DNA from 3 places in the Paenibacillus sp. FJAT-27812 genome. Region 1 is predicted to be linked to each of the others. Evidence: riboswitches for the same ligand, from Rfam matches in the RefSeq annotation. Region 1 holds a riboswitch; each other region holds the start of a gene.

Region 1 (5,787 bases):
CAACCTCAATTGCCCATTCGCCTCCGTTGTATTTTGAAACGTCCGCCGTTGTCATTACAGCTGTGCTGCTCGGCAAATACATTGAGGTCTCCGCCTCGCTTCGAGCGCAGCAGGGCTCGGAGGGCTACGGCAAGCTTCAAAGCCAGACGGCTGCGGTTGAACGGGCAGGCGAAGTCGTTCATATTCAGACGGAGTTCGTAAGGGCTGGCGACATCGTTATCGTACAGGCAGGCGAGGTCGTGCCGGTCGATGGTGTCGTGTGCGGCGGACAGTCAGCGGCGGATGAGTCCTTGCTCACCGGGGAGAGTCTGCCGATCGCCAAGCGCGAAGGCGATGCGGTGTGGGCAGGCACACGAAATGAAAGTGCGCCGCTTCGCATCCGCACGAAGGCAGCCGGACATGATACGATGCTTAACCGGATTCAGGAGCTTGTCCGGCAAGCGCAGCGCTCGAAATCGGCGATCCAGCGCAATGTCGATGCGGCTGCGGGCTTGTTTGTTCCGGCCATGCTCGTCTTCGCGCTCGCCACGGTCGTCATGTGGGGAGCTTTCCTCGAGCCTGGCAATTGGAGCAAAGCCTTCGTCTGCGCCATTGCGGTCTTATTGGCAGCATGCCCCTGTGCGCTAGGGCTAGCGGCTCCGATCTCGCTGGTCATCGCCTCCGGCAGGCTGGCAAAGCAAGGGATCATTGCGAAGGAAGCAGGGGCGCTTGAGCGATTGGCGAGAATCCAGACGATTATTTTTGATAAGACGGGGACGTTAACCGAGGGCAAGCCGCATGTTAGCGCTATGCTGGCACTCGAAGGGAGCCGGGCTTCGCTGCTGCGGATTGCCGCTGCCGCCGAGGCGGACGCTGTTCATCCGCTTGCGATCGCTATAATACGCGAAGCTAACAAGCTTGGGCTTGTTATTCCTGAAGCAAGCGAGTTTGCGTTTACGCCAGGCGGAGGTGTCGAAGCGGTCGTTCTGGATCGGCGCTTTGCAATAGGCAATGCCAGATTTGCGGCTGAGCGGAATTGGGTTGTGAGCGGTGCCGCTGCCGCATTCGCCAAGCAGCGCGAGAAATCCGGTGAAACGGTGCTTTATGCCGCTTCGGATGGACATTGCGTTGGCGTAATCGCATTTAGCGATACGATCAAAGCCAATGCGAAAAATACGATCAAAGCGCTTAAGGCGCTTGGCGTTTCATCGATGCTTGCAACGGGCGATCATGAGGCGCCTGCGCTTGCGGCGGCCAAAGCCGTTGGCATCGCTAGCGTGCATGCTTCCATGCTGCCGGAGCATAAGGTTGAGCTAGTGGAGAAGTTGAAGCGCCGAGGCAAGCGGGTCGCTATGGCAGGCGACGGCTGGAATGACGCGCCCGCGCTCGCCGCTGCGGATGTGGGGCTCGCGATGGGAGAAGGGACGGACGCCGCGCTGAGCGCAGGTCACATGACCTTGTTATTCTCACGACTGCAAGCCATCCCTGAAGCGATCAAAATAAGCCGATTAACGATTCGAAATGTAAGGCAAAACTTAACCTTTGCCTTTATCTACAATGTAATCATCATTCCTTTTGCAGCTTTTGGTCTGCTGGAGCCTTGGATGGCGGGAACGGCTATGGCGCTTAGCTCCGTGTCGGTTGTCGCCAATGCGCTTCGGCTGACTGGCCAGCTTCGGCGCAAGGCTGGGACAAACGAATGACGATCACATGGCAGCAGGTTGGCTTTATTATTTTGACCGGATTGTTCAGCGCTCCGCATTGCATCGGGATGTGCGGGGGGATCGTGTCCGCCGTGTCGCTGAATTCTACTGCATCAGCCCAGAAATCGATGCTGCTTTATAATGCGGGACGAATCTTGTCTTATTCGCTATTAGGAGCTGTCATGGGAACGGTCGGCTCGTTTGTTGATGTAGCAGGCAAGCTGGCAGGCGTGCAGGGACTAGCGTCCATTATCGGCGGATGCTTCTTGCTGCTCTGGCTTTGGCGCAGGTTCCAGCTGCCCTTTATGAACCGATTGTCGGCCTTTCTCCACAAGCGATTGGTTGGAGGGGCGCAGCGCTCAGCGGGTCAAGAAACCGGGCATTTGCTCGCTACGGGCATCGCATTTGGCTTCTTGCCCTGCGGCTTGACTTATGCGATGCAAATGACAGCCGCCGCTACCGGCTCAGGCCTTGAAGGCGCAGCAGTCATGGCTTTGTTTGGCCTCTCCACTTTTCCGGCATTAGCTGCAGCTGCGTACATTGCTGCCTTCGCAAATAAAAAGTGGCGGCGGTTCATGCGCAAAGCGAGCGTTGCAACGGCAATTGCCGTAGGCGTCATTTCGATTTTGCGCGGGTTAGCCGTTAATGGCATCATCCCATCGATCAATCCTTGGCTTTGGTGATCTGCCGTTCAATGGATTGCCTTCAGCATCCTTACGATCGTATACGTTTGATCGCCTGTTTGAACCGTGACCGTTGCCTTCCACGTACCAGCCATCAACGGGACGCCGTCACCCGAATATTGTCCGGGTGACGCTTCGGTCATTTTGAACGCATAATCACCGCACACCATATCCATCATCTCAAGGTTGACGGATAAGCTTGCACCCTGCAACGCAGCGCCGGATTCGTCGGTAAGGTCGATCAAAAAGCGATTGCCGCGCAGCACCTTAGCCGGATACGGATTGATCGACCAAATGGCATGGCCGCTCCCGAGGGCGTGCTCCGTAATAGGCGGGGCTGCATCGCTTGGCTCGCTAAGCAAAGTGAATGCTGCTGCGACAAGAAGAGCTGCCCCAATGAGCAGGAAGAGGAATTTATATAGAGGCGAGGTTGATTTGGCATTAGGCTGCATGAAGATTGTACCTCCTTTGATCCAATGGATTTGGTCGTTGCCACTAATAATGAAGAGGCTTATTACGTTACCTATGCGGCAAAAGTCAGGAGCAGAACGCGCGGCATCGGTCATCAGAGCGACATGAGCGATGTTGGACAAATTTTAAGAGACGGTGTATATTAACTACGGATAATTTTATATTGTATAAATAGGTGCTGATGCGAAGTATTCTGACAAACAAAGTTCGAAGGTCGGAAATCGCATGAAGCTTAATAGGGAAGACCGGTGAGATACCGGCACGGACCCGCCACTGTAAGGAATAGCAGCAAGCAGCATGCTGTGATGTCCGAGTCAGAAAATCTGCCTATTTACATAACGCTTATACCTACGTGGACTTGGGGAGAGTGCTTTGGAAGCTTGCCGCTTGGATGATTGAGTAGAGCGCGTATGAGAGCATTTCTGGCACTATTGTCAGAGATGCTTTTTTTATTTTATACGAAAAAAACATATAGGGGAGTAACGTTAAAATGAATGAAAAAAAACGCAATATGACGAAGATTCTGTTTGGTTTGCTGTTAGCGATGCTGCTAGTTTTTACAGCAGCTTGCGGAGCGAGCAGCGACAAGGAGAACAAGCCTAGCAATTCACCGGCCAATACGGAGCAAACGGCTACGCCGGCGCCATCGGATAACACTACCGCATATCCGCTTACATTAAAAGACGATACGGGAACGGAGATCACGTTCGCGCAAGCGCCGACTAAGGTTGTTACGCTCGTGCCTAGTGAAACGGAAGCCATTTACGCGATTGGCTCTGGCGAGCAGGTCGTAGGCGTCGATCAATATAGCAATTATCCGGAGGAAGCAGCATCTAAGCCTAAAGTAGGCGACATGACGACTAATATCGAAGCGGTAGCCGCGCTTGATCCTGATCTTGTGCTGGCTTCATCATCGATGAATACGGAAGCCATCACGAAGCTTCGCGAATTGAAAATTCCGGTGTTCGCGTCTGATCCGCTTACCTATGATGCCGTTATTGCCAAAATCGAAAATTTAGGTCATATTATGAATAAACAAACGGAAGCGGCTGCTGTCGCTGAGCATATGCGCGCAGTTAAGCAGCAGGTAACGGATGCAGTGAAAGACGCTGACAAAAAGAATGTATATTTGGAGTTTTCCGTAGGCTGGACAGTAGGTTCCGGCACTTTCCTCGATGAGCTGCTGACGCTTGCAGGAGGCAAAAACATTGCCGCCGGGTCGCCGGGCTGGTATGAAATTAGCGCAGAGGAAGTCGTTAAACAAAATCCTGAGCTCATCATCTATCCTGCTTTGAAGGAGGAGCCGAATCCGATCGTCGTTGGCATTGAAAGCCGCCCAGGCTGGGATGTCATCGATGCGGTGAAAAATAAACACATGCACGCGGTAACTGAGGACCCGCTCGTACGTGTTGGGCCTCGCCTTGCCGAGGGCTTGCTTGAGCTTGCTAAAGTCATTCACCCGGATCTCGTAAAATAATCAAATGACCTATAAATTAGTTTGGTATGGAGGAGCAGCTATGCTCCTTCTTGCTGTTTCTATCGTTGTAAGTTTATCAATTGGCTCGGCCGGCATTTCGCTCGGTGACGTGTGGGGCATCCTCGTTCATCAGCTGCCATGGCTTGCGGATAAGCCGGTTTCTTACACGCCCGGTCAAATAGCAATCGTTACCCAAATAAGGCTCTCGCGCGTTCTGCTTGCTGTCCTCGTAGGCGCATGCCTTGCGCTTGCAGGGACCGGCTTTCAAGGCGTGCTGCGCAATCCGTTAGCCGATCCATATACGTTAGGCGTCGCTTCCGGAAGCTCGGTGGGCGCCGCATTTATCATTTTGTTCGGACTGCAAACGGTGCTTGGCATATGGTCGATCCCGCTTGTGGCCTTCGGTACCGGAACGGTCACGCTGCTTGGCGTCTTTTGGCTGTCGCGCAGCAAAGGTGTCATGCATATTGAAACGCTTATCCTCTCAGGTGTCATTATTCAATCTTTTCTTGGCGCTTTCGTTTCGTTTATGGTTTCGATGTCGGAGGGGGTTGTCAACCAGATTTTGTTCTGGTTGATGGGCTCGCTTGCGATGCGGAGCTGGGAAAATGTCTATATGCTAATTCCGTTTCTGCTCGTTGGATTTCCTCTGCTGCTCGCCTATGGCCAGCCTCTTAATTTGTTCGTGCTTGGCGAGCGGCATGCTGCCCATCTAGGCGTACGCGTCGAGCGAACGAAACTGATCGTGTTAATCAGCTCGACGCTGCTAACCGCGGCAGCGGTTTCCGTTTCCGGCGTTATTGGCTTCGTGGGGCTTGTGGTACCGCATTTGATCCGTCTGCTGGTAGGCCCCGACTATCGCTTGATAACGCCTTTGTCTGCCATCGGCGGCGGCGTGTTCGTCCTCTGGGCGGATACGCTGGCAAGAATGGCGTTGACGCCAAAAGAAATTCCGCTTGGAGTCGTTACGGCTCTGATCGGCGCCCCATTCTTCGCTTATTTGCTGCATAGACGGAAGCTGAAGCAAGGAGGGATGAGATGATCGAGGCACATAACATCATACAAACCGTACAAGGAAGGATCGTGCTGAACGGGCTTTCCTGTTCCTTTCAAAAAGGACGCATGTACGGCATTATTGGTCCCAACGGGGTAGGCAAATCGACGCTGCTGCAGCTGCTCTCGGGCGTTGATCAGCCTAAGCAAGGGGAAGTGCTGCTTGCAGGGCAAAATATAGCATCATATCCCCGCAAACAGCTGGCTAAGAAGATGGCGGTGCTGGAGCAAAGCGGGCTGCCGCCCGTTGGATTCTCAGTGCGCGAGGTCGTCGGGATGGGGAGATTTCCTTTTCAAAACTGGCTTGGGGGCGAAGAGCAGGACAGCGAGTCGATCATTGACAGGGCTTTAACCGCAATGGGTCTTAAGGAGCTTGAGCATCGCAAGATGGATCAGCTAAGCGGCGGAGAAAGGCAGCGCG
Region 2 (5,787 bases), 1.7 Mb from region 1:
ATTAATAATGGGGATTGTAAATCGCGATATTACGAAAAAAACGAGAATGGATGATCCTCATGAAAACAATGGTTATTGCTGCGCATCCCCAATTAAATACATCACGTGCCAATCAAGCATGGTTGCTTGAGCTGCAAAAAAATTCCAACATTCATGTCCGAGACCTGTATAATGAGTACCGCGACTGGAATATCGATATAGAGAAAGAACAGCAACTCTTGCTCCAATATGACCGGATTGTATTTCAGTTTCCTTTATTTTGGTATAGCTGCCCGCCGCTTTTGAAAAAATGGTTTGATGATGTATTAACGTACGGCTGGGCATTTGGAGCTGGCGGCGAGTATTTGTTGGGCAAAGAGTTTATCGTTGCCACGACAACCGGAGGCACAGAGAATGAATACCGTTCGGGCGGCGCCAACTGGCACACGATCAGCGAGCTATTAAGACCGATACAGAGCACGATTGCCAAATGCAACGGCGTCTATCTGCCTGCATTCGTTACCTATAATGCGAATAGGGGCACGGATGAATATCTCGCGCAAGAAGCGAAAAAGTATGCGAAGCATATCGAAACGCCATTTAACGTACTCGCCCATTAATATCTGCAAATGAAACAACGGCCTCTTCGCAGCTTGTGCGGACGGAGGTCGTTTTTTTATTGTGTAAAATGTTCTTTTTATGTTCGTAAATGTGTGTTAATATAAAAACGAACAATAACAAACATAAGCGTAAGTCCAGCGAAGCTGACTTAGCGCTATAAAAACGTTTAGGAGGCTTTTATCCAATGGAAGTACGTCATACAACTAACCCAACTGATGTGAAGCAATATGATACGGAACGTCTGCGCAGCGAGTTTTTGATCGAAAGCTTGTTCGAGCAGGATCAACTGAAGATGACCTATTCGCATTATGACCGGATGATTGTAGGCGGGGCGCTGCCGGTGAACGAAGCACTTGAACTGGAGGATGCGGCTACGCTGAAAACCGAATTTTTCTTGGAGCGCCGCGAAATTGGATTTTTGAATATTGGCGGCCCGGCTTCGATTTCCGTTGATGGAGAAGTATATGAGCTGAACAAGCTTGACGTGCTGTATGTCGGCAAAGGCAAACGCCAAGTGCTGCTCTCAAGCATTGACAAGGCGAACCCTGCGAAGCTTTATTTCTGCTCTGCGCTCGCGCATGCCGAGATCGCTACGCGCAAGATGACGATGGAGGAAGCGAATCCAACTCATCTTGGCTCGCAAGAAACTTCCAACGAACGTATTCTTTACAAATACATTCATGCAGACGGCATCCAAAGCTGCCAGCTTATGCTTGGCGTAACAAGCCTCAAAACAGGAAGCGTCTGGAACACAATGCCTTCGCATGTTCATGACCGCCGCATGGAAGCGTACTTGTACTTTGATATGAACGCTGACGCACGCGTATTCCACATGATGGGCGAGCCTTCGCAGACGAGACATCTGGTTGTAGCAAGCGAGCAAGCGATCATCTCGCCGCCTTGGTCGATCCACTCCGGCGTGGGGACGAGCAACTACACGTTCTGCTGGTCGATGGCAGGTGAGAACTATACCTTTACAGACATGGACGCGGTACCTGCAAGCGAGCTAAAATAGAAACATTCGCTACAGGGGGTGCACCATGCTTGCTGCTGAACGGCATCGTAAAATTATAGAAAAATTAGAGCAGCTTGGCGCGGTTAAGGTTTCCGAGCTAAGCGAGCAATTTGGCGTTACAGAAAAGACGGTTCGCGAGGACTTGGAGAAGCTCGAGGAGAAGGGACTTCTGAAACGAACGCATGGCGGAGCTGTCGTGGAGCAGGAGGGTGAAGATAGCCTTTATCCCTTGCAATTTCCAAACAGCAAGCATCAACAGGAGAAGTCGGCCATTGCGGCGCTTGCGCTCACCTGCATCGAGCCTAACGATATCATCGCGCTGGATGCGGGCAGCACGACGCTTGAGATGGCGAAGCGGCTGCCGAATATCCCCGTAACCGTGCTTACGAATGATCTGCTTATTATTCGGGAGCTGACCTTGAAGGATCAAGTTAGGCTCGTTATTCCCGGCGGCTACCGCCACAACAATCTGCTCATTGGCGCGGAATCGCAGGAGTGGATTAAACGGTTGAATGTCCATAAGCTGTTCCTATCCACCACGGGCATTCATTTGGAATACGGGCTTACGATCTTTACAGAGGAATTGTCGAAGCTGAAGAAGCTGTATTTGGAGAACGCCAAGACTGTCTATTGTCTGGCTGATCATAACAAATTCGACAAAGGCGCCTTGATTACTTTTGCTGAGCTGAGCGAGATTGACTATATCATTACCGATGATGGCATCTCGTCCGAGGTTGCAGCGAAATACGAGGCACTTGATATAAAGATGATGAAGGCGGAGCTTCCAGAAAGCGGGAAGCGTGCGAGAGGGAGGACATAACCGATGGGTTTGTTTGATTTAACGGGAAAAACAGCTATCGTAACGGGCGCAGGCCGTGGGCTTGGCGCAGCGATTGCGCTTGGACTAGCCGAGGCGGGCGCCGATGTGGCGCTTGTCACGAACAGCACGCCTGCTGACAAAGCAGCGGACGCCGTTCGGGCGCTGGGGCGCAAGGCGATTACGATCCAAGCCGATATTTCGGATCGCGCCAAGCTTGCGGGCATTATCGAACGTACGGTTGATGAACTGGGACGCATCGATATTTTGGTCAATAATGCCGGCATTATTCGCCGGACTCCTGCTGCTGAGCATAGCTATGAGGATTGGCAGGATGTGCTCGACGTTAACTTGAATTCGGTCTTTGTCCTTTCCCAGCTTGCGGGCAAGCATATGATCGAGCAAGGCTCCGGCAAAATCATTAATATCGCATCGATGCTCTCCTTCCAAGGGGGGATTAACGTTCCTGGTTATACATCCAGCAAACATGCGGTAGCAGGGCTCACCAAAGCGCTTGCTAGCGAATGGGCGGGCAAAGGCTTGCAAGTGAATGCGATTGCGCCTGGATATATGAGCACGGACAATACGGAAGCGCTTCGTGAGGACCCGGTGCGCAGCGCCCAAATTTTGCAGCGCATCCCTGCGGGACGCTGGGGAACGTCTGAGGATTTGATTGGCCCGGCCGTATTTTTGTCCTCCGCTGCCTCTGATTATATGAATGGTCATATATTGGCAGTAGACGGCGGTTGGTTAGTTAGGTAGAACGATTATAATAGGGCTTTCCCAGCGCAGCGCAGCCTGCGAGTGGGGAAGCCTTTTTTTCGTATAATACAGTTAATACATGCGTATAGTGCGAATTGTCGCTAAATTGGCGATATTATAGTATAATTACGTGTGCCATGCAGTAGTTGAGCTTGATATGCGTTACTTGCATGGAATGATTATTAATTCGAGTGTATGGTTATTCGTATTGCTAGCTGATAGCGATCAATAACTGAATAAGTGGAAATAGGTGCTCATGCTTAAGAGGCTTGAGCTTAAAAGGGAAGTCCGGTGCGATGCCGGCGCGGTCCCGCCACTGTAACAGAGGAGTCCAAGCGTTGATGCCACTGATCCGAGCGGATTGGGAAGGCAAGCTGAAGATGATGATACTGGAGCCAGGAGACCTGCCTATTTGAACGACACTGCTTTTACCTACGGGAGATAGGGAGGTGTTAAGACAGGACCGCTGTTTAATTTAACGACGGGCGTCTTTACCTTTGTTTCTTTTAAGGTAACGACGCCCTTTTTGCGTTCTTATTTTAACTTAATTACATTTATTAGGAGGAACATGGAGTATGAGTAAACTAAAAAGCAGCGTACTTGGTTATCCGCGTATCGGCGAAAACCGGGAATGGAAAAAAGCGCTTGAAGCATTTTGGAAAGGCGATTTGGAGGAGAGCGTTTTTCTTGAGACGCTGGAAGGCATTCGGTTGAACAACCTGAAGCTGCAAAAGGAAAAAGGCATTACCATCATCCCGGTTAATGACTTCACGCTGTATGATCAAATGCTGGATACTTCGGCGATGTTTGGCCTAGTGCCGGAACGTTTTGGCTATGAAGGGGGTCCTGTTCCTGTTAAAACGTATTATGCTATGGCAAGGGGCACGCAGCAGGCGCAAGCATGCGAAATGACCAAATGGTTCAACACTAACTACCACTATATCGTTCCTGAGCTTGCCGGCGCTAAACCCGTATTAACAGAAAACCGTCCATTGCTGGCGTACCGCGAAGCGAAGCAAAAGCTAGGCATTGAGGGCAAGCCGGTCATTATCGGACCTTACACCTTCCTAAAGCTCTCCAAAGGTTATGATGCGAAGCAGCTTCCGCAATTGGTAGAGCAGTTTGTACCGCTTTATGCGCAATTGCTTCAGGAGCTTGAGCAAGAGGGTGTGCAGTGGGTACAAATCGACGAGCCGATCCTTGTTACTTCGGTATCCGAGGACGAGATTAATTTGGTGCAATCCATTTATGAGCAGCTAAATGCGGCAGCGCCTGCGCTTCATATTTTGCTGCAAACGTATTTCGATGCAGTAGAGCATTATGAAGCCGTAGTGGGGCTTCCTGTGCAAGCGATCGGTTTGGATTTTGTTCATGGCTTGGAGAAAAACCTGCAAGCACTCGAGCAATTCGGATTCCCTCAGGACAAGCTGGCAGGTATCGGTCTTGTGGACGGGCGCAATATTTGGCGTTCAGACTACAAGCAAAAGCTTGCGCTGCTTGATAAAATTTCGGTTGCTATCGAGGCTGACCGCCTTATCATTCAATCGTCGAGCAGTCTGCTGCATGTGCCTGTAACGGCAAAGAACGAAAATAATTTGCCAGCTGAACTGCGTGAAGCGCTCGCTTTTGCTGAGGAGAAGCTAGACGAAATCGTATGGCTTAGCGAAGCGGCATTTGCCGTTGATACGGAAACAGCGGGTCTTCGTGCTGAGGAGCTTAAGCTAAACGGCGAGCGGATTCACAATTTGTCGGTATCGCCAGCCCGTAATCGCCAAGCAGCAGACGCGGCGGCAGTTGCCGCTCATCCGTCCGCTAGGCAAAAGCCTTTTGCAGAAAGACAGAAGCTGCAGCAGCATAAATGGAATTTGCCTCTCCTGCCAACAACGACGATCGGAAGCTTCCCGCAAACGCTGGATGTGCGTCAAGCAAGGCAGAAGTGGAGAAAGAATGAGCTTAGCTCGCAAGACTACGCTTCCTTCATTAATGGAAAAATTAAAAACTGGATCGAAATCCAAGAAGAGCTTAACATTGACGTACTCGTTCACGGTGAATTTGAGCGGACGGACATGGTTGAATTTTTCGGCGAGAAATTGGATGGTTTCGCCTTTACGCAGAACGGCTGGGTACAATCTTACGGCTCCCGCTGCGTGAAGCCGCCGGTTATTTACGGAGATGTCGTATTTACCGAGCCAATGACCGTAACCGAAAGCGTGTATGCGCAGTCGCTAACGGATCGTCCGGTGAAGGGGATGCTGACTGGCCCGATTACGATATTGAACTGGTCCTTTGCCCGCAACGATATTACGCGCGAGCAAGTGGCATACCAAATCGCGCTGGCATTGTCCGAGGAAGTAAAAGCGCTTGAGTCGGCTGGCATCGAGATGATCCAAGTGGATGAGCCGGCACTGCGTGAAGGCTTGCCGCTTAAGCGCAGCGACTGGGATGCTTATTTGAAATGGGGCGTGCATGCATTCCGCTTGTCCACATCAGATGTGCGCGACACGACGCAAATCCATACCCATATGTGCTATTGCGAGTTCCACGACATTATCGATTCGATCTTGGCGCTTGATGCGGACGTTATTTCCATTGA
Region 3 (5,787 bases), 1.2 Mb from region 1:
TATTGGTCAATAAGGATTTGCTAGCTAAGCACGGTGTTGAGATGCCGGCGAATGACTGGACCTATGACGACTTCCGCGAAGTTGCCAAAAAGATTACAGATCCGGAAGCAGGCGAATACGGTCTGACGACGCAGCCGGAATTCCAGATGCGCGTGCTTAGCACGAAAGCAATCGCCGACGGCCATGCAGCCAACATTCATTACATGAATGAGGATTTGACGCAAAGCTTGCTGAACACGCCTGATGTCATGAACGATGTAAGATGGCTTTCTGATTTCGTTTGGAAAGACGGCTCGATGCAAAGCAACGCGAAGGCTGCGGAGCAAGGCGATGTGACAAGAGAGTTCATCAACGGTAAAACGGGTTTTGCAATCGGCGGGGACTGGGTGCTGCCTGGCCTGAAGAAGGATGCGAAATTTGAATGGGATGTTCTGCCTTTCCCAAGAGGAAAAGTCAGCCAGCCCGGCTACAGCATTTATGGCCCGCTTTCCTTGCTTAGCGGCTCGAAGCACAAGGAAGAAGCGTTCCTATGGATCAGCTTCCAATTCTCGAAAGAAGCGCAAAAATGGAAAATCGATCAAGGCGCGAACGCTTCCGTTATCGATCCGGAATTGACAGCTTATTATGACCAAACCCCAATGTGGGAAGGCAAAAATAAGGAAGCGGTCAAAATCGCGAAGGAAAACGCTAAAATTCAGCCAGGCGTGACGATTCCGGCATGGTCCGAATACAACTGGAACAATATTTTGAACGAAATCATTTTTGACGGGGCAGATATTAACAAGCTCATTCCCGAAACGGAAAAATGGAATAAACGGACGCTAGAGGTCCGTGAGTCATTGAAATAAACGGTTTACAGCTCCCCTAACTCGTTACGAAAACACCCTTAGCCGCATTTGCTGCGGCATAAGGGTGTTTTTGGTGTGATTTATATCACAGATCATTTGGATGATCTGGCTTAATATAAATCAATAAAGATGGGGGATATTGCATATGAAAATAAAAATTCGCACGTTGACGAATAAATTTTTGCTAGTTATGACGGCTGCGTTGGTAGCGGTTGTCAGTGTCATTGTCATTTACGAATGGAGAGCAACGCGTATCTCTATTGAAAAGAGGCTGCTGGATAAGGGGCGGGATTTGGTCTTATCGCTCTCCCGTACGCTTGAGCATGTGACGGAGCAGGATTTGAATAGAGGCATCGTATTCCAAGACGGGACAAGCTGGAATCATGACACGCTTAAGCAGCATTTGTTCAACGATGAGCTGACCGTTAATCCCCAAAGCGAGCAGTCAGCCGCAAACAGGATCAAAGACACAGCGTACGCTTCAAAGGAGGCGGTTTTGTATAATGGCGAAACGATTCCGCTCTCTCAGTACGAATTGAAATACGATAGCGCTTACGATCGATATACGGATGACCGTTGGCAGGGCATTCTGGATAGCTTTATGAACGAAGAGGATGTCATTTACGCGATGGCGGCTGCCTATTCGGACAACCCAAGCTACGCAGGCTATATTGCAACGCATAATAGTATTTATAGCAAATTAGGAGAAGCGTCCAAGGATGCTTGGGGAGATGAGGGCTTTCTTAGCCAAAACTACCGGGCCAACCGTGTTTTTAATGATCAAACAGGTTATAACGCCGTCATGAATACGAATACGGATGAGGTCTATTTGCAAAAATATGACCGTCTTATCGATGGACGAACAGTAGAGGCATGGGATATCTCTTATCCGCTTATGATAGACGGCAAGCATTGGGGCGCCGTTCGCGTCGCCGTATCCAAGGAGAAGGCGGATGCGCTCATAGCAGCCGAGAGGACCAAAGTACTGCTGCAATTCGGCGGCTTAATGGTCGTTGTTCTAGTCATCTTGTTTCTTCTATCGCAGCTGGTCGTTGGACGAAAGCTTCGCAGCATCGTGCGTGCCGCTGTCAATCTTAACTCTAGCGAAGCCGATCTTACTTACCGCATAGAGGTAAAGGGAGATGATGAAATTTCGCGGCTGGCGGAGGAGGTCAATCGGTTTATCGAGCATATGCAAAGCCTGATGCGGGCGATTCGAAACAATTCCGCTTCCGTATCGGAGCTTGCCGGCAAATTAAGCGCAGGCTCGCACCAGAGCAGAGAGCTCTCTTCGCAGCTAGCTTCTGCCGTGAACGAAATGGCGCTAGGCGCAGAAAATCAAGCAGTTGGCGCAGATGAGGCTGCCAGATCGATGGAGGAGATGGCGGCTAGCGTGGGAAGAATTGCACATTCATCGAATGTGATGGCGGAAGCGTCTGGCGATATGCTGCATGCAGCCGAGCTGGGCCATGAAAAGTCGGACAAAGCCGTTGTGCAAATGGAAAGATTGGGCGCAGCCACCGCTTCCATCTCACATGTCATTGGGCAGCTTAATGAGCGTTCTTCTGAAATTCAAGAAATGGCAGGAACAATATCGGCGATTGCTAGCCAGACCAATTTGCTGGCACTGAACGCTGCGATCGAGGCGGCACATGCCGGTGAATATGGCCTTGGCTTCTCGGTCGTTTCGAATGAAATTAGAAAGCTGGCGGAGCAGGCTTCGGCACATGCCGGACATATTGCGGAGACGATCGATCAAGTGCTAGCCTTGACAGCAAATGCGGTAGGTGCCGTAAATACCGGCGATCAGGAAATGGAGCAGGGATTGGAAACCGTGCAAGAGCTGAAGGCATCGTTTGATTCGTTATGGAACGAATCACGCTTAGTTGCAGCGCAAATACAAGACGTTTCCGCATCAACCGAGGAAATGGCGGCAGGCAGCGAACAGGTCAGCGCATCCGTTGATACGATGGCACAGGTAGCCAAAGCAACCTCCAGCCACGCTCTGCAATCGGCAGCGGATACCGAGCGGCAAAATCAGCTTGCTGCTGAGACACTGGCACTTGCGTCGTCGGTAAATGAGCTGGCGGAGGAGCTTCAGCGGTCGATTGAGCGATTTAGGATTGAATAGCTGAGTGCGAAAATAACATAATTTTATATTTTTCCTAAGATAGTGAAGTAATGGTTAGATATCATACTATCCATCAATGAATTGTTGCTTTTTCGCTGTGTTAGGTATAGACAAACCATCTCCATTCCTTGTATGATCTTTAGTACAAATGAATATAACGAAGGAAATATGGTGCTCTATGCTTAGTAGTTGGCTATAGAGCTTAATAGGGAAGTTCGGTGCAATTCCGTCGCGGTCCCGCCACTGTAAATGAAGAGTATCTCGTCAAAATGCCACTGGATAATCAATGATCTGGGAAGGCGACGAGGAACGATGACTCATGAGCCAGGAAACCTGCCAATTTCTTAAGTTTCTAGTTCTTCGGGTGGAGAGAAAAAGAAACAGTCTAATTGGCGACTTATGCGTAATATTTACGTTTAAACGCCATTGCTTATGTGTGTTCGCATGCTTGCATGCATGTTTATTGAAAGCCGTCCTCCTAGGGCGGCTTTTATTTGTTTGAACATAATTTATTGAAGAGAGAGGTTACTAATGAAAACTCAAGCATTATCGCAAAAATTATTAGCTTTAATATTGAGCTTAACCGTATTTATCACTGCGGCAAGCTCAGCGTTTTTGCCAGCGGCCAAGGTTGCTGCAGAGGATGCAAATCCTGATTTAGGTCCGTTTACCATTTATGACTTGCTTCCAGCTCCTGGTCAGTTTGTCAATGAATCCGGTTTTGGCGGCATTGGGGACGTAAATCAAAGTTGGAATAACAATGTGTTATCAAGCGGCGTGTCTTTAGGCGGCTTTGGTGGTGCTGTCGTATTTAAAACAAATGCACCGGTTCAAAACAGTAAGGATCACCCTTACGGCGTGGATTTTACGGTTTACGGAAATGCTTTTAGTGGATTTGAGGAGCCAGGAGCAGTTGCTGTCGCACAAGACGATGGAACAGGCAAACCGGCAAAGTGGTACTATATCGCAGGTTCAGAGCATTATGAGGATTCAACGATCTGGGATTATGCAACGACATACACGAATCCTGATCCAGAATTCGCTGCACCAAACGGCTTGAACGTACCTTGGGCGGATAACGAAGGTGCGACAGGTTTTATTAAGACTAATAGTTTTCATAAACATTCCTATTATCCCATTCCGGCAAATTATCCATTAGCACAGCCTGCAATCGATAATTTGGCTCGGACTTATTCGGGAGTGAAAATTACTACTCGAAATACGGCTTTTGGATATACAGATACTCATTCCAATGGCAGTGCCCCTTATAATGTAGCAGGAAATCCCTATGTACCAGCAAACGCTAAAGGTGAAGGAATTGACATTAGCTGGGCTGTTGATGAGAACGGCATGCCGGTTAATTTAGAAAGCATTGATTTTATTAAAGTCTATACTGCCGTACAGATTGACGGAGGTCCTTTTGGTGAAATAAGTACAGAAGTGACTTCACTACAACTGCATGATGCAGACAGCGCAATTGAACAAACGCCAAGCCTAAGCTCGATCACCTTGGCAGGTATCGAACATGGTTCTGGTTCCAAGGAAGTTACGATACAGGACAGTGTTTATGTCTATAAAGATATTAAAGTGAACGCTGACACGATAAAGGTAACTGCTAATACAACCAAAAAAGTCGATCAGCTTTTCGTAAATAACACGAGTGGTGCGGTTAACACGCCAGTCGATAAAATATTGACGCTAAACGAAAAAAAACCCCGTATTGTACGGGTTATTGCCCAAGAAGGTAACAAAGAGCCTAGAATTTATTACTTAAGTATTTTAAAGGGTTCTGAAAAAGTAGATTCTGCCATTAACAATGCAGCGAAGTATATCAAAAGCAAAGGCGTCACTTCTGAGTGGCAAGCCCTTGCCCTTGCACAAGCTGGACAAAAAACACCGGCAGCTTACTACGAGCAGCTTGTTGCTAATTTAAAGAAAACAAATAATACGTTTACTTTTGTAACGGATTATGCACGTTTTTCAATGGCTATTACGGCGTTAGGCTATGACGCAGAAGATTTTGCAAGCTATAATTTAATTGAAAAGATATATAATCACAAAGGGATTGTTAGCCAAGGATTGAATGGACCTTTATACAGTCTAATTGCTTTGGACTCAGGTAACTATAAACTGCCGGAAGATTCTTTGTGGACGCGAGATAAACTAGCAGAAGCTATTGTTAACAAGCAATTGCCTGATGGCGGTTTTGCATGGGGCGGTTCAAATAGCGAAGCAGATATGACGGCAATGGCTCTTATTGCGCTTGCGCCATACATGGATAAAGTAGATGTGAAGACAGCGGGCGAGAAAGCCATACATTGGTTGTCTATAAATCAAAAAACACATGGCGGTTATGGCGGAGAAAGCAGTGAAAGCATTTCACAGGCTATAATCGGGCTTACTGCTCATGGAATTGATCCAACAGGCGTAGCCTTTACTAAAAATGGAATAAACCTTCTCGATAAGCTGTTAAGCTTTGCACAAGCAGATGGCGGGTTTTCGCATTTATTAACTGGAAAAAGCAATGGCATGGCGACGGAACAAGCTTTACAGGCTTTAGACGCGTATAGCCTATTCGCCAATAAAAAAGGTAGATTGTACAATTTTGCCGGAAGAGTAATGCCAGGCGTTGCTTTTGCTGTTGATGTCGCGGTTGATATTGAAGGTCCGCAGGCGAATATAGCAACAGGTACTGCAAATGGGTACAGCGCTCTTGATGCTCTAAAAGATCTTACGGCTGATCAAAAAATAGCTCTTCAAGTTACAACACATCCTTCTTTTGGCGATTATGTAACTTCTATTGCTGGA

The links. A riboswitch is a leader RNA that binds a small molecule or an ion and turns the genes downstream of it on or off. The one in region 1 is predicted to bind cobalamin.
Region 2: linked by a shared signal. The riboswitch ahead of metE (5-methyltetrahydropteroyltriglutamate--homocysteine S-methyltransferase) and the one ahead of ADU23_RS22760 (ABC transporter substrate-binding protein) in region 1 are both predicted to bind cobalamin.
Region 3: linked by a shared signal. The riboswitch ahead of ADU23_RS17720 (S-layer homology domain-containing protein) and the one ahead of ADU23_RS22760 (ABC transporter substrate-binding protein) in region 1 are both predicted to bind cobalamin.

Annotation. Positions count from the first base shown of each region.
Region 1 is NZ_LIGH01000001.1:5,395,364-5,401,150, forward strand. Features, by position in the region: gene ADU23_RS22745 (heavy metal translocating P-type ATPase) at 1-1,682, shown strand, start outside; gene ADU23_RS22750 (sulfite exporter TauE/SafE family protein) at 1,679-2,365, shown strand; gene ADU23_RS22755 (FixH family protein) at 2,374-2,817, opposite strand; cobalamin riboswitch at 3,031-3,181, shown strand; gene ADU23_RS22760 (ABC transporter substrate-binding protein) at 3,327-4,313, shown strand; gene ADU23_RS22765 (FecCD family ABC transporter permease) at 4,354-5,355, shown strand; gene ADU23_RS22770 (heme ABC transporter ATP-binding protein) at 5,352-5,787, shown strand, end outside.
Region 2 is NZ_LIGH01000001.1:3,709,499-3,715,285, forward strand. Features, by position in the region: gene ADU23_RS15675 (NAD(P)H-dependent oxidoreductase) at 60-599, shown strand; gene kduI (5-dehydro-4-deoxy-D-glucuronate isomerase) at 785-1,615, shown strand; gene ADU23_RS15685 (DeoR/GlpR family DNA-binding transcription regulator) at 1,641-2,435, shown strand; gene kduD (2-dehydro-3-deoxy-D-gluconate 5-dehydrogenase KduD) at 2,439-3,194, shown strand; cobalamin riboswitch at 3,426-3,620, shown strand; gene metE (5-methyltetrahydropteroyltriglutamate--homocysteine S-methyltransferase) at 3,770-5,787, shown strand, end outside.
Region 3 is NZ_LIGH01000001.1:4,192,067-4,197,853, forward strand. Features, by position in the region: gene ADU23_RS17710 (ABC transporter substrate-binding protein) at 1-848, shown strand, start outside; gene ADU23_RS17715 (methyl-accepting chemotaxis protein) at 994-2,979, shown strand; cobalamin riboswitch at 3,132-3,334, shown strand; gene ADU23_RS17720 (S-layer homology domain-containing protein) at 3,511-5,787, shown strand, end outside.